2 linked regions of the Skermanella rosea genome follow. The protein of the gene in region 1 interacts with the protein of each later gene in a pairwise test. Links are inferred from orthologs where the notes say so. Each region holds a gene or a part of one and is shown on either strand. Other genes may lie near its edges.

Region 1 (5,238 bases):
GCGCATCAGGGGAGCTTTTCAGGAGCGCCCCGGCGCACTACAAAGCTCCGCAGCACATAATCCATGGAGTGAACACGCGATGTCCGCCAACAAGAAGCTGCTGATACTGCCCGGTGATGGTATCGGCCCGGAAGTGATGCGCCAGGTGCGGCGCGTGATCGACTGGATGGATCGCAAGAGGCGTGTGACGTTCGACGTTCAGGAAGGCTTGGTCGGCGGCATCGCCATCGACCACTACGGCGTTCCCATTTCCGACGAGACGATGGCCGACGCCATGGGCGTCGACGCCGTGCTGCTGGGCGCCGTCGGCGGCCCCAAGTGGGACAATATCGGCTTCGACAAGCGCCCCGAGGCCGGCCTGCTGCGCCTGCGCAAGGAGCTGGGCCTGTTCGCCAACCTGCGCCCGGCGATCGTGTTCGACGCTCTCGTGGACGCCTCGACCCTCAAGGCGGACATCGTCCGCGGCCTGGACCTGATGATCGTCCGCGAGCTGACCGGCGGCGTCTATTTCGGCGAGCCGCGCGGGATCGAGGAACTGCCCGACGGCCAGCGCCGCGGCGTCAACACCCAGGTCTACACCACGTCGGAGATCCACCGCGTCGCCCGCGTCGCCTTCGAGTTGGCGCGCAAGCGGCAGAACAAGGTCTGCTCGGTCGAGAAGGCCAACGTGATGGAATCCGGCCTGCTGTGGCGCCAGGAGGTGACCGCCCTGCACAAGGCCGAATATTCCGACGTCGAGCTGTCGCATATGTACGCCGACAACTGCGCCATGCAGCTGATCAAGAACCCCAAGCAGTTCGACGTCATCGTCACCGACAACCTGTTCGGCGACATGCTGTCGGACGAGGCGGCGATGATGACCGGCTCGCTCGGCATGCTGCCGTCTGCCTCGCTGGGCGCCCCGGACGACACCGGCCGCCGCCGCGCCCTGTACGAGCCGGTCCACGGCTCCGCTCCGGACATCGCCGGCCGCGACCTCGCCAACCCGATCGCGACGCTGCTCAGCTTCGCCATGATGCTGCGCTACTCGTTCGACATGAACGAGGACGCCGACCTGATCGAGAAGGCGGTCCAGACCGTGCTGAACGGCGGCACCCGCACCTCCGACATCATGGCGCCGGGCATGGCCCGCTGCTCCACGTCGGTGATGGGCGACTCGATCGTCCGCGTGCTGGACAAGATCGCGTCCTGAACCGATCCGAAGCGCGGGCCGGCCCCGGCCCGCGCTTCCCGATATCCCGATACGCCTCGCGTCACCGCGCCGCATCGACCATCGCGCGCAAAACCGCCATGAGATGCATGCACAGGCATGCAAGGGGCGGCTCGTGGGGCACGATTACGACGCGACGATCAAGGCGCTGGTCTGGACCGGCACCCCGGCCCTGCTGCGCATGCTGACCGGCGCCGACGTCGAGCGCTTCGTCCCCACCGAGTTCGCCAGCATCCGCCTGCGCCGCCCCGACATGGTGGCCGAACTGGCCGGCGGCGGCGTCTTCCACCTGGAGCTGGAATCAGGCACTTCTCCGGACATCGTCTGGCGGATGTACGAGTATTACGGCCTGATCTCCGAACGCTACGGCAACGCGCCGGTCACCCAGCTCGTGCTGCGCCTCGGCGAGCGCCGGGCCGACGAGCCCGTCGGCATCTTCCATCCCAACCTGAACTTCCGCTTCGAGGTCCGCTACATCGCCGACTTCGACGCCGGCCCGCTGCTCGACAGCCCGTCGCCCGACGACGCGGTACTGGCAATCCAGTGCAAATGCGACGATATTCGAGAGCGCGTGCGCGCGATCCTGGCGCGGCTCGCGACACTCGGCAGGCGGGACCGGAACGACGCGGCCAACCGGCTCCTGACCCTGTCGAAACTGCGGAAAGCCGCCCCGGTCGTAGTGGAGGAGGTCAGGAACATGGCAGTGCAGTTCACTCTGGAAGAGTACCCGCTGTACGACGAGGCCTTCGCGAAGGGACAGGTGAAAAGCCTGCTGCGCCTTATCGAGCGCCGCATCGGATCGGTTCCCGGCCATGTGGCTGAGCGCGTCCGCCAGGGATCTGCCGATGATCTCGACCGCTGGTTCGACGCCATCGACGATAGCCGGAAGCTGACTGCCGCCGAACTCGACGCGATCCTCGATCTGCGTCCAAACTGACATGCAGTTCCTGGACAACCACCGCCCTGATCGGCAAAGCGCCCCATCCCCGTAGGTCGGACTTCGCCCGCAGGGCGAACTCCGACAGCGGGCTATACCTAACCCATGATGGAGACCGGTAACATGGCCGGCGCGGGCACGAAAGCAATCCTTAACCGTTCAAGGATAAAATACCTAAAATCCCACCTCTCCGCGAAACCTCCGGCCATGCCCGCATTCCCTGCCGAGCCCGGCGCCGTCACCCCGTTCGGGTCCCCATGATGACGGATGCTGACACATGCGGCCAAACCCCGGGGGGTCCTCACGGGAATTTCCGGCTGTTCTCCACCAGCAGCACATACAGTTCCTTGATGAAGTCCTGCTGCTTCAGCCGGCCGAAGGGCAGGTTGTCGCAGGCGAAATCGACCAGCCCGTCCGAGGCCTTGGTCGGCACGATCTCGAACCCGGCCTTGCGCAGCGCGATGATCACCGCCGTGGCCTGCTTCACATAGTCCTCGTTGAAGAACGACTTGTCCGCGTCCTTGATCGCCAGGGCGATCGTGTCGCGCAAGAGATTGGTGCTCACGCCGGCTCCCGTCTGGAGTGCTGATCCGCGTGACGGCGCAGTTCGGCATCCAGCCGCCCCGTCACGAACAGGTAGAACATGCGGAAATCGCTGGCCAAAGACCAGAGCGGATAGGTGAACGTCGCCGGCCGGTTCCGCTCGATCGCCATGTGGCTGATCCAGGCGAACGCGTAGCCGGAGACGACGGCCGCCACGACCAGCCAGCCGTTGCCGGTCGCGGCGGCGGCCCCCAGCAGGACCAGCGCCAGCGCGGTGCCGGCGAAGTGGAAGGCCCGGGTGCCCGGCCGGCTGTGCTCGGCCAGGTAATGGGGCCAGAACTCGCGATATGTCGAATAGTCGCGCGCCATGTCCATCCTCCAGGAGCAGCGTCCTCCGGGGACTCATCATGTCGAATCACCCCCGTCCTTGCAAACGGGCGGCGCGGGGCATAAGTCAAGTACCCTTGACGGATAGTCACGGGCGCCGTCCCAAAAGGCGCGCCCGGTCCGATACCCAGAAAAGAAACAGGAACGCATCATGGGCTACAAGGTCGCGGTCATCGGCGCCACCGGCAATGTCGGGCGCGAGATGTTGACCACCCTGGCGGAGCGCAATTTCCCGGTGGACGCCGTCGCCGCCCTCGCGTCGGAAAACTCCATCGGCACCCAGGTCTCCTTCGGCGAGAAGGATATCCTGGACGTCCAGGACCTCGCCAAGTTCGACTTCCGGGGCTGGGACATCGCGCTCTCGTCGCCCGGCGGCAAGGTGTCCGCCCAGTACGCGCCAAAGGCCGCCGGCGCCGGCTGCGTCGTGATCGACAACACGTCCCATTTCCGGATGGAGCCGGACGTGCCCCTGGTCGTGCCGGAGGTCAACCCCGAGGCGCTGGCCGGCTACACCAAGCGCAACATCGTCGCCAATCCCAACTGCTCGACCATCCAGATGGTGGTGGCGCTGAAGCCGCTGCACGACCTCGCCCGCATCAAGCGCATCGTGGTCTCCACGTACCAGTCGGTGTCGGGGGCGGGCAGGGACGGCATGGACGAGCTGTTCAACCAGACCCGCGCCATCTACGTCAACGACCCGGTCGAGAAGCGCAAGTTCGACAAGCAGATCGCCTTCAACGTCATTCCCCACATCGACAGCTTCATGGAGGACGGCACCACCCGGGAGGAGTGGAAGATGATGGTCGAGACCAAGAAGATCCTCGACCCCCGCATCACCGTCACCGCCACCTGCGTGCGCGTGCCGGTCTTCATCGGCCATGCCGAGGCCGTCAATGTCGAGTTCGAACGGCCGATCACGGCGGAGGAGGCGACCGAGGCGCTGCGCGAAGCCCCCGGCATCACCGTGATCGACCACCGCGCCGACGAGGGCTTCGTCACCCCGGTGGAATGCGCCGGCGACGACCCCGTCTTCGTCTCGCGCATCCGGGAGGACTTCTCGGTCGAGAACGGCCTGAACCTCTGGGTCGTCGCCGACAACCTGCGCAAGGGCGCCGCCCTCAACGCGGTGCAGATCGCGGAACTGCTGGCAGGCAGCTATCTGCGGAAGTAACGGGCGGCAACACGCTTCCTTCATCATGCCCGGATCAAGTCCGGGCATGAGGAGATCATGAGGAGACCTCGATGAGACCATGAAGAGGTCATGGGGAGATCAGGCGCCGCACCGCCGTGGATCATCCCTGTCCATCGCCGTAATCTGTGGCAAGAATCCCTTCCCCCTAGCGCACCTTGGCGACGTCGAACAGCCGCCCCGGGCGCACCAGCTCGTCCTGGGCGGCGATCAGCTGAAGCTCCCGCGTCCCGACCTTCAGCGTCGCGGCGAACACGCCGTAGATCGCCGCCGCGGCATGCCCCAGGGCCGCCGCCGCGTCGCCGGTCTCCAGGTACTTCGCCAGGAACACCGCGGCCACGCAGTCGCCCGCCCCGTTGGGCGGCGGGTCCAGCGGCAGGCGGGGCGTCGCCACCACATAGGCGCCGTCCGGCGTGTCCAGCAGCATCTCGATGGTGTCGGGGGCCGCCTCGGCACGGGTCAGGCTGGTCAGCAGCACCAGCTTCGGCCCCAGCGCGCGGGCAGCCGCCGCCGCGGCCAGCGCGTCCTCCATCGAGCGGACCTCCCGCCCGGTCAGGAACTCCAGCTCGAACTGGTTGGGGGTGATGATCCCGGCGGCGGGGACCGCGTGCTCCCGCATGAAGCTGCGGATGTCCTCGCTGACGAAGAAGCCGCGCCCGACGTCGCCCATCACCGGGTCGCAGCAATAGACCGCGCGGGGGTTGCCGGCCTGGACCCGGCGGACCGTCTCGACGATCACCTGGCCCAGGGCCGCCCCGCCCATGTAGCCGGACAGCACGGCGCCGCAACGGTCCAAGCCGCCGCGCTGGCCGATGCCGTCGATCACGTCGGCGATGTGCTCGGGCGTGAAGACCTGGCCGGTCCAGGACCCGTAGCCGGTATGGTTGGAGAACTGGACGGTATTGACCGCCATCGCGTCGAACCCGAGGCGCTGGAGCGGGAACACGGCCGCACGGTTGCCGACATAGCCGA
Region 2 (16,803 bases), 4.3 Mb from region 1 along the record:
GGTGGATGGGCTCGCCTGAGTTGCCGGGCTGCAAGAGAGATGATCGGCCACAGATGACGGCGATGGGCAGAGATACTTCCCGGATTGTCCCTGCCTGTCGCCGTCATCCGCGGCAAGAGAGTCTCAGATCCGGTAGCCGGCGCGGAGCGGGGACAGGGGCACGCTGGCGCGGATCGCTTCCAGCATGAAATAGCGGGTCATCTGGAGCGTGTCGGTGCGCCAGTACAGCTTGTGCAGGTCGTTGATCAGGAAGTCCGGTTCCAGGTTGGCGTAGCAGTAGGTCTCTACCCAGGTCTGGTCCGGCTCGGTGGGGGAGGCCGCGTCGCGCCAGCCGATCATCCAGCCGGCATGGCCGGCCCCGGTGGCCCAGCGCTCGAAATGGGGGGCGACCGTGCTGGACCCGATCGGCTTGACCACCGGGATGGAGTAGACCACGACGAAGCGCCGGACGTTCAGCTGCATCTTCATCAGCAGGTCTTCGCCGAAGGCGTTGATCAGGTAGGCGGCGTCGGAGGTGCCTGTCACATGCCGGGTCTCGACCCGGGCGCGGGTCACATGGGCCAGCGTCGTCGGCCGGGCCTCCTCGCCGAACCGGGGCATGTCGTATTCGACCGACGATAGGATGGACGGCATCTGGACCGTCAGGAACTCCTCGGTTTCCCGCTGGGCGGCATCCAGGCTGAGGTCGGGGGTCGTCGCAGGCTGGGAAGCGGGCTGGAGCATCGCCGGAAGATCCGTTTCTGGGTTGGGCAGGGTACGCCCGCAACAACCCGATCCATGCGCCTTTTGTTTCGCTGCCCTGTTCGATGGAGACGTCCCCGGCCCTTGCGCCCGCACTGGCTCACTGGCTAGTGTACGATGGCCGGCGGACCGGGCACGCACGTGGAGACTATTCAGCTTGCGCTACATCAGCACGCGGGGCGCGGCCCCGACACTCGCCTTCGACGAAGTTCTGCTCGCCGGGCTTGCGCGCGACGGCGGTCTGTACGTGCCTGAGACCTGGCCGACCTTCACGCCCGACGAGATCCGCGCGATGCGCGGGCTTCCCTATGCCGAGCTCGCGGTCCGGGTCATGGCGCCCTTCCTGGGCGGCCGGGTGACCGAGGCGGAGTTCGCGGGCCTGGTTCGCGACGCCTATGCCGGTTTCGACCATGCCGCGGTGACGCCGCTGGTGCAGCTCGACCAGAGCACCTGGGTGATGGAGTTGTTCCACGGGCCGACGCTGGCCTTCAAGGACGTGGCGCTTCAGCTGCTCGGCCGGCTTTTCGACCATGTGCTGGCCAAGAAGGCCGAGCATGTGACGATCGTCGGCGCCACCTCCGGCGACACCGGGTCGGCGGCGATCGAGGCCTGCCGGGACCGCGAGGCGGTCGATATCTTCATCCTGCACCCCAAGGGCCGCACGTCGGAGGTGCAGCGCCGCCAGATGACGACGGTGCTATCGGACAATGTCCATAACATCGCGCTGGAAGGCTCGTTCGACGATTGCCAGGACCTGGTCAAGGCGATGTTCAACGACACGTCCTTCCGGGACGAGCAGAACCTGTCGGCGGTCAATTCGATCAACTGGGCCCGCATCATGGCCCAGATCGTCTATTACTTCGCGGCGGCGATCGAGCTGGGGGCGCCGGACCGGCAGGTCTCCTTCGCCGTGCCGACCGGCAATTTCGGCAATGTCTACGCCGCCTACGGCGCGCGGGCCATGGGCCTGCCGATCCAGCGGCTGGTGGTCGGGACCAACTCCAACGACATCCTGGCGCGTTTCTTCGCCACGGGCACGATGCAGACCCAGGCCGTGATGCCGACCATCAGCCCCAGCATGGACATCCAGATCTCCAGCAACTTCGAGCGGCTGCTGTTCGACCTCTACGACCGCGACGGCCCGGCGCTGAACCAGTGCATGGGGCGGTTCCGGTCCGGCGGCTCCTTCGCCGTGACCCCGGCCCAGCTGGAGCGCGCCCGCCTGGTGTTCAACGGCCACAAGGTGGACGAGGAGCTGACCCGCGCGACCATGGCGGAGACCCGCCGGCTGGCCGGCGGCCTGTTGATCGACCCGCACACCGCCGTGGGCTTGGCCGCCGCGCGCGCCGAGCAGCCCCATATCGATCCGGCCGTTCCCCTGGTGGCGCTCGCCTGTGCCCACCCCGCCAAATTCCCCGATGCGGTCGAACGGGCGACCGGCGTGCGTCCGCCGCTGCCGCCCCGTCTGGCCGACCTTTACGAGCGCGAGGAGCGCGTCACCGTGCTGCCCAACGACCTCAGGGCCGTCCAGGCCTTCGTCCGATCCCGAGCCCGCCGCACCGCCGCAGGGCAGAGGAGCGCATGAGTACCATCAAGGTAACGACTCTTCCCAACGGCCTCCGGGTCGCCACCGACAGCATGCCCCATGTGGAGACGACGTCGCTCGGCGTCTGGGTCGGCGTCGGCACCCGCAACGAGCGGGCCGAGGTCAACGGCGTCGCCCATCTGGTCGAGCACATGGTGTTCAAGGGCACGCCGACCCGGACCGCCTTCGACATCTCCGAGCAGATCGAGGCGGTCGGCGGCCACATGAACGCCTATACCACCCGCGAGCACACGGCCTATTACGCCAAGGTGCTGAAGGAGGATGCCGCCCTCGCCCTCGACGTGATCGGCGACATGCTCCAGCACAGCCTGCTGGACGAGGACGAGCTGGTCCGCGAGCGCGACGTGGTGTTGCAGGAGATCGGGCAGGCCGAGGACACGCCCGACGACATCATCTTCGACCATTTCCAGGCCTGCGCCTTCCCCGACCAGGCGCTCGGCCGCCCAGTGCTGGGACAGCCGGAAATCATCGGCGCCCTGCCGCGCGACGCGCTGGTGGACTATATCGGCGGCAATTATTCCGGCAGGACCATGGTGCTGGCGGCTTCCGGCCGGATCGACCACGGCTGGCTGGTCGAGAAGGCGGCGGAGGTCTTCCGCGACCTGCCGGCCCCGGTGGATCCGGCGGCGCTCGACCCGGCGCGATATACCGGCGGCGATTTCCGCGAGGACCGCGACCTGGAGCAGATGCACATCGTGCTGGGGTTCGAGGGCGTCGGCGTCCACGACCCGGACTATTACGCCCATTCCGTGCTGTCGACCCTGCTGGGCGGCGGCATGTCGTCCCGGCTGTTCCAGGAAGTGCGCGAGAAGCGGGGGCTCGCCTACAGCGTCCATACCTTCTCCGGCGCCTACGAGGACGGCGGCCTGTTCGGCGTTTATGCCGGGACCGGGCCGGAAAAGGTCGGCGAACTGGTGCCGGTGATGTGCGACGAGCTGTGCAAGGTGGCCCTCGACGTCACCGACGAGGAAGTCCGCCGCGCCCGCGCGCAGCTGAAGGCCGGCATGCTGATGGCGCTGGAAAGCACCATGTCGCGCTGCGAGCAGCTGGGCCAGCAAATGGTAATTTTTGACCGTCCCGTGCCGGTCACCGAGATGGTGGAGAAGATCGACGCGGTCGATGCCGCCGCCGTGCGCCGCGCCGCCCTCCGGTTGCGCGCCAAGGCGCCGACCGTGACCGCGCTGGGACCCCTGGACGGGCTTGAGGATTATGGGCGGATCGCCGCGCGCCTGTCCTGACGCCGTGTTCCCGCCATGGAAGATTCATCCGGGGGATGGCGCAGGGCCGTGATCGGATTGCTGAGGAATGGTCTGATCAGTCCGCCCGCGATACGGCTCGACGGCCAGAGGGTCTCGATCCGGCCGCCGATGGCGCGTGACTGGCAGGAATGGTCCGACCTGCGCGAGCGCAGCCGCGCTTTCCTGACGCCGTGGGAACCGACCTGGCCGGCGGATGCGCTGGCCCGCACCGCCTATCTGCGCCGGCTGCGCCGCCAGCTCATCGAGTGGCGTGACGACGAGGCCTACAGCTTCCTGGCCGTGGAGCGCCGCACCGACCGGGTGGTCGGCGGGATCGGCCTGAGCAACATAAGGCGCGGCGTGGCGCAGACGGGCACGCTGGGCTACTGGGTCGGCGAGACCTATGCCCGGCGCGGCTACATGAGCGAGGCGACCCGCCTGACTCTGGACTTCGCCTTCGGCCAGCTGGGACTTCATCGGATCGAAGCGGCGTGCCTTCCGACCAACGCGCCGAGTCGGGGCCTGCTGGAAAAGGTGGGCTTCCAGTACGAGGGCTATGCAAGGGGCTACCTGAGGATCGACGGCGCTTGGCGCGACCACGTGCTCTACGCGATCCTGCGGGAGGAGTGGCGGGGCTGAGGATCGTAGGTCGGCCTCGGCCGAAGGCCGACGCCGACAGCATGGCCGGAGCGTTGACGCAGGGTGTCGGCGTTCGCCCTGACGGGCGAAGGCCGACCTACCGCACTTATTTATTGATCACGGGGAAGGATGGCGCCATCTGCCGATATCCTGGTACCGAGGCTGTCGGCCCAGGCTTGTACAGACTGATGGTCGATGACGCAGCCGGAGGCTACGTCGGCCAGTGCCTCCAGGGTGAGGCGCCTCCGCTCTTCCTCTTGTTCGACCCAAACTGACGGAGCCTGCCTGACGATCCAATCGTGCGGGCGATTGAGGCGCGCTGCCAACTGTTCCACTTTCTCGGCGAGCGGCAGCGGCACGTGCGCGGTCAGCACCTTGGTTTCCATACGGCAACTCGGCTCAGATAAAGAAAGACGTTACCGATCTGGAGTCGTCAGGTCGAGCGGAACGCCGTACATGGCCGATCATCCCACTCGCCGATCGGTATCGTACACCACATCGGTGAAATAAAGCCCGTCCGGCGGCGCCGTGGGGCCGCCTTTCGAGCGGTCGCGCGCTTCGAGCGCGGTGCGGACGCGTTCGACCGGCCAGCGGCCTTCGCCGACCAGCACCAGGGTGCCGGTGATGTTGCGGATCTGGTGGTGCAGGAAGGAGCGGGCGCGGGCGGTGATGCGGATCTCGGGGCCGGTGCGGGTCACGGTCAGCACGTCGAGGGTCTTCACCGGGGATTTCGCCTGGCACAGGCTGGCGCGGAAGGTCGTGAAGTCGTGGCGGCCGATCAGGATCCCGGCGGCCGCGTCCATGGCCTCGGCGTCCAGGGGGCGGCCGATCTGCCAGGCGCGGCCGTCGTCCAGGGCCAGCGGAGCCCGCCGGTTGACGATGCGGTAGACATAGCCGCGCTCGACGGCGGACATTCTGGCGTGGAAATCGTCCGGGACCGGTTCGGCGTCGAGCACCGCGATAGGGGCCGGGCGCAGGTGGAAGTTCAGCCCGTCGCGGACCGCGCGTTCGGTCAGGGGCTTGGCCAGGTCGAAATGGGCCACCTGTCCCAGCGCATGTACGCCCGCGTCCGTACGGCCGGCGCCGTGGACGCGTACGGTTTCGCCCGACAGCTTCTCGACGGCTTCCTCCAGGGATTGCTGGATCGAGGGACCGTTGTCCTGGCGCTGCCAGCCGACGAGTCCCCGGCCGTCATACTCGACGGTGATCTTCCAGCGGCTCATGGCGCCGTCAGCACGGTCCCGACCGGCAGCTGGAAACCGCGCAGGAAGGCGTCGCCGTCCACCGCCGCCTTGCCGGGTCGCTGCACGCGGGTCAGGCGGACGGCGCCTTCCGTGCAGGCCACTGTCAGGCGATCGTCCAACAGGGTGCCCGGGGCGGCGCCGGACGGATTGCCGGCCGCTTCGGCGCCCAGCACCTTGATCCGTTCCTTGCCCAGGTCGAACCACACGCCGGGCCAGGGATTGAGTGCCCGGACTTGGCGCTCCGTCTCGGCGGCCGGACGGCTCCAGTCGAGCCTGCCGTCCTCGCGGGTCAGCTTGGCGGCATAGGTGACGCCTACCTCCGGCTGCGGGACCGGCGTCAGGCTCCCGGCGGCCACGCCGTCCAGGGCCTTCACGATCAGGTCGGCGCCCAGGACGGCCAGCGCGTCGTGCAGCTTGACGGCGGTCGTCCGTTCCGTGATCGGAACGGTGCCCTTCAGCAGCATCGGCCCGGTGTCCAGGCCGGCATCCATCCGCATGATGGTGACGCCGGTCTCGGAGTCTCCCGCCAGGAGAGCGCGGTGGATCGGGGCGGCGCCGCGCCAGCGCGGCAGCAGGGAGGCGTGGATGTTCAGGCAGCCGAGGCGCGGCGCGTCCAGGATCGGCTGCGGCAGGATCAGCCCGTAGGCGGCGACCACGGCGCAGTCCAGGTCGAGGGCGGCGAAGTCGGCCTGGGCCTCGACGTTGCGGAGCGACTTCGGCGTCCGGACCGGGATGCCGCGCTCCTCCGCCAGCACATGGACCGGCGAGCGCTGCATCTGGTGGCCGCGACCGGCGGGCCGGGGCGGCTGGCTGTAGACGCAGGCGATCTCGTGGCCGGCGTCGATCAGGGCGCGGAGGCCGACCGCCGCGAACTCGGGCGTGCCCATGAAGGCGATGCGGAGAGGGGTCATGTCCGGGTCCTCGAACTCGGGTCAGCGAAGGGGCGGCTTCTGGAACACGGCGACCATGCGCCAGGCTTCCTCCGGATCGTCGATCGCGACATCCAGGTCCAGTCCGCCGAACCAGGCGACCGCCTCCAGGCATCCGCTCGCCCGCGCCAGCGCGTCCAGTTCCTGCACCGTGAAACGGCGCTGGAAAGCCTTGTCCCGGATCACCTGCTTGCGCCCGCCTTCCCAGATGGTCAGCGTCGTGGTCACCTGGGCGACCTGGCTGACGGGATCGAAGCTGTCGCCCGGCGATCCCCAGCGCACCCGAACCCGCGTGCCGTCGCGGGTGACCTCCCAGCCGTCCTCGGTCGCGTCGTCGATGTTGAACAGCTCGCGCGGGTGGGGCAACTCGACGATCAGCACGCCGCCGGGGGCCAGCGCCTCGGAGACCCGTTGCAGGCACGAAATGACGGCGCTGTTGGTCAGCAGGCAGGCGGCCGAGCCCAGCAGGAGCAGCGCCATATCGACCGGCCGGTCCAGCGCGAAGCCGGTCATGTCGCCCTCCTGGTAGGCGATCTCGACCCCGGCTGCCTCGGCCTTTTCGGCGCCGTAACGGACCATGGCCGGCTCGCGGTCGAGCGCTACCGCCCGGAGCCCGCGCTCCGCCAGCTCGATCGCGTGGTTCGCCGGCCCCGCCGCCAGTTCGAGCACGCTTTCCGGGGCGCGGCCCAGGTGCCGGGCCGCGGCGGCGGTCAGGAAGTCGCATTCCTGCGCGAAGTCGCGATAGGCGAAGGCGATGTCGTAGTAGCGCGCGGCACCGTAGATGCGGCCGTGCTGCGACTGGCCGGGCGGCGTTTCGGAAGTATCGGCCAACGTCAGACGGTTTCCTGCGACCGCTTCTGTTTCTGGAGCTTGCGCAGGATCATGTTGCGCTTCAGCAGCGACAGGTGATCGATGAACAGCACGCCGTTCAGGTGGTCGATCTCGTGCTGGATGCAGGTCGCCAGCAGGTTGTCGGCGTCCAGCTCCCTCACCTCGCCGTCGCGGTCCAGGTAGCGCAGGCGCACCTGCTTCGGGCGCGTCACGTCGGCGTAATGGTCGGGCAGGGAGAGGCAGCCCTCGTTATGGACCGACTTCTCGTCCGACTGCCACAGGATCTCGGGGTTTGCCATGGCGAAGGGCTGGGGCTTCTCCTCCTTCTCCGCCACGTCCACCACGATGACCCGCTTCAGGACGCCGATCTGGGGGGCTGCCAGGCCGATGCCGGGCGCCTTGTACATGGTCTCCAGCATGTCGTCCATCAGGGTGGCGATGGAGCCGTCGATAGTCTCGACCGGCTTCGCCTTGGTCTTGAGGACGGGATCGGGCGCGATGATGATGGGGCGGATGGCCATGGAGCCCTGTAGCGAATTCGGTCTATTGCGGGATGACTGTTGCAGATATGATTTCCGGGGCCGTGCGTCAAGCCGCAAGCTGGACTGTTCAGGGCAGCCGGGCGGGCAGCCGCCATTCCTGGGCCTGGAGGCTGCGCGGCGCTTGGTCGAGCGGCTGAAGCTCGGGCAGTTCCGCGTTGTTCGGCGCCACGTGGAGGTCGCGGAACCGCCGGGCGCTGACCAGCACGCGGGTCTCCAGCGTGCCGACCGCGCCGTTGTAGCAGTCCACCGCCTTGCCGAGCTGGCTGCCCAGCCGGTCCATGTGGCCGCCCAGGTCGCCCAGGCGCTTGTACAGCTCCGCGCCCAGGTCGCTGATCTCCCGCGCGTTGCGGGCCAGGTGCTCCTGCCGCCAGCCGTAGGCGACGGCGCGCAGCAACGCTATCAGCGTGGTCGGCGTCGCCAGGATCACGCCGTTGTCGATGCCTGCCTCGATCAGGCCGGGGTCATGCTCCAGGGCGGCGCTGAAGAAGTTCTCGCCGGGAAGGAACAGCACGACGAACTCCGGCGAGGCGGCGAACTGGTCCCAGTAGGCCTTGCCGCCCAGCTGCTTCATGTGCTCCCGCACGTGGCGGGCATGGCGGACCAGGGCGTCGCGCCGGCCGGCGTCCTCGGACGAGCCGGTCGCGTCGAGATAGGCTTCGACCGGGGCCTTGGCGTCCACCACGATGGTCTTGTTGCCCGGCAGCTTGACGACCATGTCGGGGCGCAGCTTGTTGCCCTGGTCGCCGGTCACCGTCTGCTGCTCGAAGAAGTCGCAATGGTCGACCATGCCGGCCATCTCGACCACCCGCTTCAGCTGGATCTCGCCCCAGCGGCCGCGCGCGACGGGGGAGCGCAGCGCCCGGACGAGGTTGGCGGTCTCACCGCGCAGTTCGCGCTGGCTGTCCAGCAGCGAGAGAACCTGCTGCTTCAGTCCTTCATAGGCGCCGATCCGCTCCTTCTCCAGCGTCTGGATCTGGCCGTCCATCTTCTCCAGCGACTGGCGCACCGGCGCTACCAGGTCGGAGATCGCCGCCTGCCGCTGCTCCAGGTCGCCGCGGGCACTCTCCTGGAAGCGCTCCAGGGTGGTGCGGGCGAGGTCGAGGAAGCTCTGGTTGTTGCTGCGTAGCGCCTCCGCCGACAAGGCCTTGAAGGCGTCGGACAGCTTCGCTTCGGCCCGCTCCAGCAGGGCTATCTTCTCGGCCGAGGCCAGCCGTTCCTGCTCCAGCCGGGTCTGGAGCTGGGCGTGGCCGGTCTGGGCGCGCCCGAGTTCACCGCGGAGCGCCGAGAGCGCCCGGTCCCGCTCCGCCAGATCGGCCCGCAGGTCGTCGTTCTGGCGCAGCGCGAAATCCGCCTCCGCCGCAAGCCGGCCGGCCTCCGCCTGGCCGATGCCGCCGCTGCGCAACAGCAGGACGATGCCGGCTCCGAAGACGAAGCCCAGGATCAGCGACAGCACGTCGAGCGCGAACGGCATCAGTTCTCCTTCCACCAGGTAACCGGATGCTACCGGATCGGGCGGGGAAAGAGAACAGGGGAAGAACGGTCCGGCCGGAGGCCGTCAGAACGGGCGCCGGGACCGGAGTGCCGCGGTCAGCGTTCCGTCGTCCAGGTAGTCAAGCTCGCCGCCCACAGGCACGCCGTGGGCCAGCCGCGATACCGTCACGTCGCAATCGGCCAGCCGGTCGGTTATGTAGTGGGCGGTCGTCTGGCCTTCGACCGTGGCGTTCATCGCCAGGATCACTTCGGTCACCTCCGGCCGGCGGGCGCGGTTGATCAGGCTGGTGACGTTGAGGTCGTCGGGGCCGATGCCTTCCAGCGCCGACAGGGTGCCGCCCAGCACATGGTAGAGGCCCTTGAAGGAGCCGGTGCGCTCCAGCGCCCACAGGTCGCCGACCTCCTCCACCACGCAGATCAGGGCGCCGTCCCGCCTTGGATCGGCGCAGACGGAGCAGGGGTCGCGGGTGTCGAGGTTGCCGCACACCGAGCATGTCTTGATGGCGTCGGCCGCCTCGTGCATGGCATCGGCCAGCGGGCCCAGCAGGCTTTCGCGCCGCTTGATCAGGTGCAGCGCCGCCCGCCGCGCGGATCGCGGCCCCAGCCCGGGCAGCTTGGCCAGGAGCTGGATCAGGCGGTCGATCTCGGAACTGCTCAAATTCGCTCCCTGGCTTTGCAGGAGGATTGCGCTCTCCCGTCATAGCCGGGCTTGACCCGGCTATCTCCCGGCGGGAACGGGCTCGTCTGAACGCCCGGAGATGACCGGGTCAAGCCCGGTCATGACGAAAAGGAGGTCGTTGCCAGTGGTCCGGCCACGATGAAGAGGAAGGCCGGCGCGACCGGGGAGGCCGCCCTTCCGCTCAGAACGGCAGCTTCATGCCCGGGGGAAGCTTCATGCCGCCCATCAGCTTCTGGGTCTCCTCGGCGACGTGCTGCTCGACCTTCAGCTTGGCGTCGTTGAAGGCGGCGACGATCAGGTCCTCGATCACCTCGATGTCGTCGGGATCGACCACGGACTTGTCCAGCTTCAGCTTCTTCATCTCGCCCTTGCCGTTGAGCGTGACGTTGACCATCCCGGCGCCGGACTGGCCGGTGACTTCGACCTCGGCCAGCGCTTCCTGCATCTGCTGCATGCGGGTCTGCATTTCCTGGGCCTGCTTCATCATTTGGCCGAGATTCTTCATGGCTTAAAATTCTCCTATGTCGTCCAGGTCGGACGGGGCTTCCTCGTAGAAATCGGTCTCAAGGGCGTCTTCCGCAAGCGCCTCGTCGGAGGTGGGTTCAGGTTCCGCCAGATCGCGCACTTCGGATATCTCGGCACCGGGGAAGATGTCGAGCACCGCGCGCACCACCGGATGCCGGGCCGCCTCCTCCCGCGCCTGGGTCTTGGCATTGCGGTCCTGCTCGCTCAGCGTCGGCTCGCCGGGCGCGCCGGAGATCGTGACCATCCAGCGCCGGCCGGTCCATTCCGTCAGCAGCTTGCCGACCCGGCCGGAAAGCTCCGCCATGGCGCGGTCCTTCGGGCGGATTTCCAGCCGGCCCGGCTCGCACCGGACGCAGTGGACGCTGCTGTAGAGCTGGCCGTACAGCGAGCCCTCGCGCATCTCGCCGAACAGGGCTACCACCTCGCGGAAGGTCTTCGGCTCCGGCAGCGGCTCCGCCTCTCCGGCCTGTTCCGAAGGGGCCTGCTCGGGGGCGGCGTGGGCCGTCGCGGCGGTTTCGACGGCCGGCTGGGCGGAGCCGGCCTGGACCCGGGGCGGGGCGGAATGGGCAACCGCCAGGGCCGGGCCGTTCGCCCGGGCGCCGCCACCCCCGCCACTGGCCCCTGCACCCCCGTTGCCGCCCGCCGGCCCGCCCGACGCGGCGCCGCCCTGGAGCTGGCGGATGAGGTCGGCCGGGTTGGGCAGGTCGGCGGAATAGGCCAAGCGCACGAGCACCATCTCGGCCGCGTCGAAGGGCACCGGCGCGCTCTGCACCTCGCCCAGGCCCTTCAGCAGGATCTGCCAGGCCCGGGTCAGCGCGGGCATGCCCAGCTTGCCCGACAGCTCGCCGCCCCGGACCCGCTCCGTCTCCGGCGTGCCGGGGTCCGTCGCGGTCTCCGGCACCACCTTGAAGCGGGTCAGGAAATGGGTGAAATCCAGCAGGTCCTGGAGCACCACGACCGGGTCGGCGCCGCTGCGGTGCAGGTCGGACAGGATGTCCAGGGCCTCGCGCGGCTGCCCGGTCATCGCCGACTCGAACAGGTCGACCACGCGGGCGCGGTCGGCCAAGCCCAGCATGTCGCGGACCTGGACCGCGGTCAGCCGCTCGCCGCCGAGCGCTATGGCCTGGTCGAGCAGGCTCAGCCCGTCGCGCGCCGAGCCGTCGGCGGCCCGGGCGATCAGCGCCATGGCGTCCGGCTCGACCGTCACGCCTTCCGCCTCGGCGACGCGGTTGAAATGCTTCACCAGCGTCTGGCTGTCGATCCGGCGCAGGTCGAAGCGCTGGCAGCGCGACAGCACGGTGACCGGGACCTTGCGGATCTCGGTCGTGGCGAAGATGAACTTCACATGCTCTGGCGGCTCCTCCAGCGTCTTCAACAGGGCGTTGAAGGCGTTCTTGGTGAGCATGTGGACTTCGTCGATGATGTAGACCTTGTAGCGCGCCGACACCGGGCCGTAGCGAACGCCGTCGATGATCTCGCGGATGTCGTCCACGCCGGTCCGGCTGGCGGCGTCCATCTCCATCACGTCCACGTGCCGGTCGGCGGTGATGCTGCGGCAGTTGTCGCAGACGCCGCAGGGCGTGATGGTCGGCCCGCCGGTCCCGTCGGGGCCGGTGCAGTTCAGCGCGCGGGCGATGATCCGGGCGGTCGTGGTCTTGCCCACCCCGCGCACGCCGGTCAGCATGAAGGCATGGGCCAGGCGGCCCGAGCGGATGGCGTTGGTCAGCGTGCGGACCAGCGCCTCCTGGCCCACCAGTTCGGAGAAGTCGCGCGGACGGTATTTGCGCGCCAGGACCCGATAGGCCTTGCCGCCGGCTTCGGACGCGCCGTCGGCCGGCGCGGAGGTCAGGGGAGGGAGGATCTGGTCGGTCAACACGATACTCTGGCGTCGGGCAACGGCGTTGCGGCCAGTCTAATCCCCGACGGCGGCTTGTCGAAGCGGAAAGACGAACCGGCGCGGAGTGTCGGATGATGCGGGGGAAATAAATGGGGTGGGAGGCTGGACGAACGACCCGAGCCGAAACTCGTTACGGCTGCTTCCTTCCGGACCTGACCGGGTTGGCGAGGGACTCGTCCGCCGCCAACCTCCCGACGCCTATATGGCGCGCGGCGGCGCGCGGAGCAAGGGGAAACGCGCCGCCGCGCGCGCAGGGCACCGATCCGGGATGAACTCCCTTCCCGAAACGGGTCCGGTGTGCCACCTATAGGCCCATGCCAAACAAGCCTAGGCCCATGCCAAACAAGCCAAATTTCTACGCCGGCGGCGTGCTCGACAGGGTATCGGCGCAGCGCAAGGACCAGGACTGGATCGACGCCCTGTTCGCGGCGGCCGAGACCAGGATCGTGCCGATCTGGCGCGCCCAGAATTTCGTGGCCGAGGGGGCCGACCTGCCGCGGGCGGGGCTGCTTTCCCTGGCCGACCTGCCCGAAGGGGCGGAGACCATGCTGCTGGGACTGCTCGACGGTACGGCCTATTTCGCCGCCGACCTGTCCCACATCGAGGACCCGGCCGCCCATCCCAATCTTGCCGGCCGGGGCAGCTTCGCCGACCTGCGAAGCTTCGGCCCGCTGATGGCGCCGGAGGAAGGCAACATCCTGGCCTATGCCCGCGGCCTGACCTGGTGGCACGCCCGGCACCGTTTCTGCGGAGTCTGCGGCCATCCCACGGTCAGCGCCGATGCCGGCCATGTCCGCCGCTGCACCAATCCCGACTGCGCCACGCCGCACTTCCCGCGGACCGATCCCGCGGTGATCATGCTGGTCCATGACGGCGACCGCTGCCTGCTGGGCCGCCAGTCGCGCTTTCCGCCGGGGATGTATTCGACGCTGGCCGGGTTCGTCGAGCCGGGCGAGAGCCTGGAGGAGGCGGTCGCCCGCGAGGTGCTGGAGGAGACCGGCATCCGGGTGGGCGAGGTGACCTACCACTCGTCCCAGCCCTGGCCGTTCCCCTCGTCGCTGATGCTGGGCTTCCATGCCGAGGCGGTGAGCCGGGACATCAGCATCGACCAGGACGAGCTGGAGGACGCCGGCTGGTTCACCCGCGACGAGATCCTGACCACCTGGGGCGAGGGCGGAACCCACCGCCTGCCGCGGCCCGACTCGATCTCGCGCCGGCTGATCGAGGGCTGGCTGCACGGCTGAGGCTGCCGGGGTCCCTCAATCGTCGCCGTGGGCCTGGCTCTGCTCGCGGCGGAAGGGATGGGCCGGATAGACGCCCAGGATCTTCACCTCCCGGGCGAAGAACTCCAGCTCCTCCAGCGCCAGGCGCAGGGGGCGCTCCTCCGGATGGCCCTCGACGTCCACGTAGAACTGGGCGGCGGTGAAGCGGCCCTCGACCATGTAGCTTTCCAGCTTGGTCATGTTGACGCCGTTGGTCGCGAAACCGCCCATCGCCTTGTAGAGCGCCGCCGGCACGCTGCGGACCCGGAACACGAAGGTCGTCACCACCGGGCCGGAATGGGGCGCCGGATGGACCGGCTCCCGCGCCATGATCAGGAAGCGCGTGGTGTTGTGCTCGGCGTCCTCGATCCCCTGCTTCAGGGACTTCAGCCCGTAGATCTCGCCGGCCAGTTCCGACGCGATGGCGCACTCCGTGACGTCGCCGCGCTGGGCGATCTCGGCCGCGGCGCCGGCGGTGTCGGCATGGGTGATCTCGCGCAGGCCCAGCGCGCGGGTCACCTTGCGGCACTGGGACAGCGCCTGGATGTGGCTGCGCACCACCTTGATGGTGTCGAGCGTGGCACCCGGCGGCGCCAGCAGGTGGTGGTTCACCCGCTGGTAGTGCTCGCCGATGATGTGCAGCCCGCCCTGGGGCAGAAGGTGGTGGTTGTCGGCGACCCGGCCGGCGACCGAGTTCTCGACCGGGATCATGCCCAGCTCCGCCTCTCCCCCATGCACCGCGGCGAAGACGTCCTCGAAGGTGGCGCAGGGCAGCGTCTTCCGGTCGGGAAAGACGTTGCGGCAGGACAGGTCGGAGTAGGCGCCGGGCGAACCCTGGAAGGCGATCAGGCTGGATCTGGACATGGGACCGGAGAAAAAACGAGAACGGGGGAGGGGACCGGGATCAGCGCTTGAGGAGCACCCGGGCCCGGGCGAGGTCGGCCGGAGTATCGACGCCGAGCGGAACCGCGTCAACGACGGCCACGTCGATCCGCATGCCTGCGGCCAAGGCGCGCAACTGCTCCAGCCGCTCCTGCTGTTCCAGGTGCGACGGTGGCAGCGACACGAACCGGGCCAGGGCCGAGCGCCGGTAGGCGTAGAGGCCGATATGGTGCAGCAGCGGCGCCTCCCCGGTGGGGGCGGTGGCGCGGGTGAAATAGAGCGCCCGGCCGCGCCGGGCGCCCGGCGCCCGCTCGACCACCGCCTTGACCACGTTGGGATTGCCGCGCTCCGTCGCGTCCTCGATCTCCACCGCCAGCGTGCCGATGTCGACCCCGGGCTCGTCCAGCAGCGCGTAGGCGGCGCGGATCGTCTCGGGCGATATCGTCGGCAGGTCGCCCTGGACGTTGACCACCGCGTCGAACCTGCCTTCCGGGTCGAAGGACTGGAGCGCCTCGAAGATCCGGTCGGAGCCGGAGGGATGGTCCGGCCGGGTCAGCACGGCCTGGCCGCCGGCCTTCGTGACCGCATCGGCGATCTCGGCCTCGGCGCAGGCGACCAGGACCGGGCCGATGGCGGCCTCGGCGGCGCGGCGCCAGACATGGACGATCATCGGCTCGCCGTGGATGTCGGCCAGCGGCTTGCCGGGCAGACGCGTGGAGGCGAGTCGCGCGGGCACGATGACGACCGGGTTGCCCGGCGCCTCGTTCCGGGATCCGGGATTTTTCACGCCGCCATCACTTTGGGCGGGATTGTTCTGAGCAGGATTGGTTGGCATGGTGGCCATCTGCGACATTTGGGTTATAGCTGTGCGTGCGACATTTCGTCCCGAGGGTCAAGCCTCAAAGCGGCTGACCCCCGCGCCCCGGGACCCTATGTTGCGGACAAGGAAACAACAAGCCGCTGCGCGTGACAGCAGCCGGCCCGGCCGCTATCTTGCGGTGATTACAAGGGAATTGGGGACTCGCGGCATGTCGAGCATGGAATTCAACAAATTGTCCGGCGCCGTCCTGTTGGGCGGCCTGATCGCGATGATGTCCGGCTTCATCGCGGATGTACTGGTCGAGCCTGAGCATCTGGAACAGAACGCCTACGTCGTGGACACCAGTGCGGTCACCACGTCGGCCCCCGCCGAGGAAGGCCCGGCCGAGCCGGAGCCGATCGCCCCGCTGCTGGCCTCCGCCGACCCGGCTGCCGGCGAGCGCGCCGCGCGGGCCTGTGCCTCCTGCCACTCTTTCGAGAAGGGCGGCGCCGCCAAGGTCGGCCCCAACCTGTGGGGAGTCGTCGGCGGACCGCACGGCCATATGGAAGGCTTCGCCTACAGCTCCGCGATCAAGGACATGCCCGGCAACTGGGACTACGAGGCGCTGAACCATTTCCTGCTGAATCCCAAGCAGTATGCCCCCGGCACCAAGATGAACTTCGCGGGCATCAAGAAGCCCGAGGACCGGGCGAACCTGATCGCCTGGCTGCGCACCCAGGCCGACGAGCCGGCGCCGCTGCCGCAGTGACCATCTGACGCTTCACTCCCGTCCGACCGGATGACCAGAGACATGACGGCTTCATACAACACCGATCAACCGGTCACCCCGTCGGGCGGAACGGTGGATCTCGCGTGCCGCCTCGCCGATGCCGCCGGCACCGTGATCCGCAGGTATTTCCGAACCCCGTTCGCGGTCGACGACAAGCCGGACAGTTCGCCGGTCACCATTGCCGACCGCGAGGCCGAGGCGGCGATCCGATCGATCCTGGCCGCGGAGCGGCCGGACGACGGGATCATCGGGGAGGAGCACGGGACGACCAACCCCGATGCCGAGTGGCTGTGGGTGATCGACCCGATCGACGGCACGAAATCCTTCATCACCGGCCGCCCGACCTTCGGCACCCTGGTGGCGCTGCTCCACCGGGGCGTCCCCGTGCTGGGCGTGATCGACCAGCCGATCGTGGGCGACCGCTGGATCGGCGTCGAGGGGCGCCCGACCACGCTGAACGGCAAGGCCGCCCGGGTGCGGGCCTGCCCGACGCTGGGCCGGGCCACCCTGAACACCACGTCGCCCGACCTGTTCGGGCAGCACGACTTTACCGCCTTCCGCCGCGTCGCGGACGAGGTCAAGCTGACCATGTACGGCGGCGACTGCTACGCCTACGGGCTGCTGGCCGCCGGATTCGTCGACCTGGTGGTCGAGGCCGGGCTGAAGCTGTACGACTTCGCGGCCCTCGTCCCCGTGGTCCAGGGGGCC

Evidence for each region.
Region 2: the proteins of JL101_RS03815 (region 1) and def interact in binary tests that used the Escherichia coli proteins (3 or more experiments, as listed by UniProt). The link is inferred for Skermanella rosea from one-to-one orthologs.

The regions. Positions count from the first base shown.
Region 1 is NZ_CP086111.1:811,117-816,354, forward strand. The notes cover bases 2,304-5,238. They hold JL101_RS03815 (aspartate-semialdehyde dehydrogenase), read left to right. Parts: upstream 2,304-3,228; coding sequence 3,229-4,248; downstream 4,249-5,238. Other genes in these bases: JL101_RS03805 (hypothetical protein), read right to left, coding at 2,449-2,712; JL101_RS03810 (DUF962 domain-containing protein), read right to left, coding at 2,709-3,059; pdxY (pyridoxal kinase PdxY), read right to left, coding at 4,415-5,238. In the rest of the region: leuD (3-isopropylmalate dehydratase small subunit), read left to right, coding at 1-1; leuB (3-isopropylmalate dehydrogenase), read left to right, coding at 80-1,192; JL101_RS03800 (RpnC/YadD family protein), read left to right, coding at 1,296-2,147.
Region 2 is NZ_CP086111.1:5,075,086-5,091,888, reverse strand. What follows is about bases 5,991-8,952. They hold def (peptide deformylase), read right to left. Parts: upstream 7,750-8,952; coding sequence 7,231-7,749; downstream 5,991-7,230. Other genes in these bases: rmuC (DNA recombination protein RmuC), read right to left, coding at 7,838-8,952; JL101_RS23730 (class I SAM-dependent methyltransferase), read right to left, coding at 6,401-7,228; fmt (methionyl-tRNA formyltransferase), read right to left, coding at 5,991-6,379. Also shown: JL101_RS23770 (5-oxoprolinase subunit C family protein), read left to right, coding at 1-19; JL101_RS23765 (hypothetical protein), read right to left, coding at 124-723; thrC (threonine synthase), read left to right, coding at 899-2,326; JL101_RS23755 (M16 family metallopeptidase), read left to right, coding at 2,323-3,585; JL101_RS23750 (GNAT family N-acetyltransferase), read left to right, coding at 3,634-4,224; JL101_RS23745 (CopG family ribbon-helix-helix protein), read right to left, coding at 4,335-4,610; tRNA pseudouridine(38-40) synthase TruA, read right to left, coding at 4,689-5,447; more of fmt, read right to left, coding at 5,444-5,990; more of rmuC, read right to left, coding at 8,953-9,241; recombination mediator RecR, read right to left, coding at 9,326-9,919; JL101_RS23710 (YbaB/EbfC family nucleoid-associated protein), read right to left, coding at 10,122-10,445; JL101_RS23705 (DNA polymerase III subunit gamma/tau), read right to left, coding at 10,449-12,338; nudC (NAD(+) diphosphatase), read left to right, coding at 12,698-13,606; JL101_RS23690 (prephenate dehydratase), read right to left, coding at 13,622-14,488; JL101_RS23685 (3-deoxy-manno-octulosonate cytidylyltransferase), read right to left, coding at 14,529-15,293; JL101_RS23680 (c-type cytochrome), read left to right, coding at 15,535-16,074; hisN (histidinol-phosphatase), read left to right, coding at 16,117-16,803. UniProt on the Escherichia coli protein: Removes the formyl group from the N-terminal Met of newly synthesized proteins. Requires at least a dipeptide for an efficient rate of reaction. N-terminal L-methionine is a prerequisite for activity but the enzyme has broad specificity at other positions.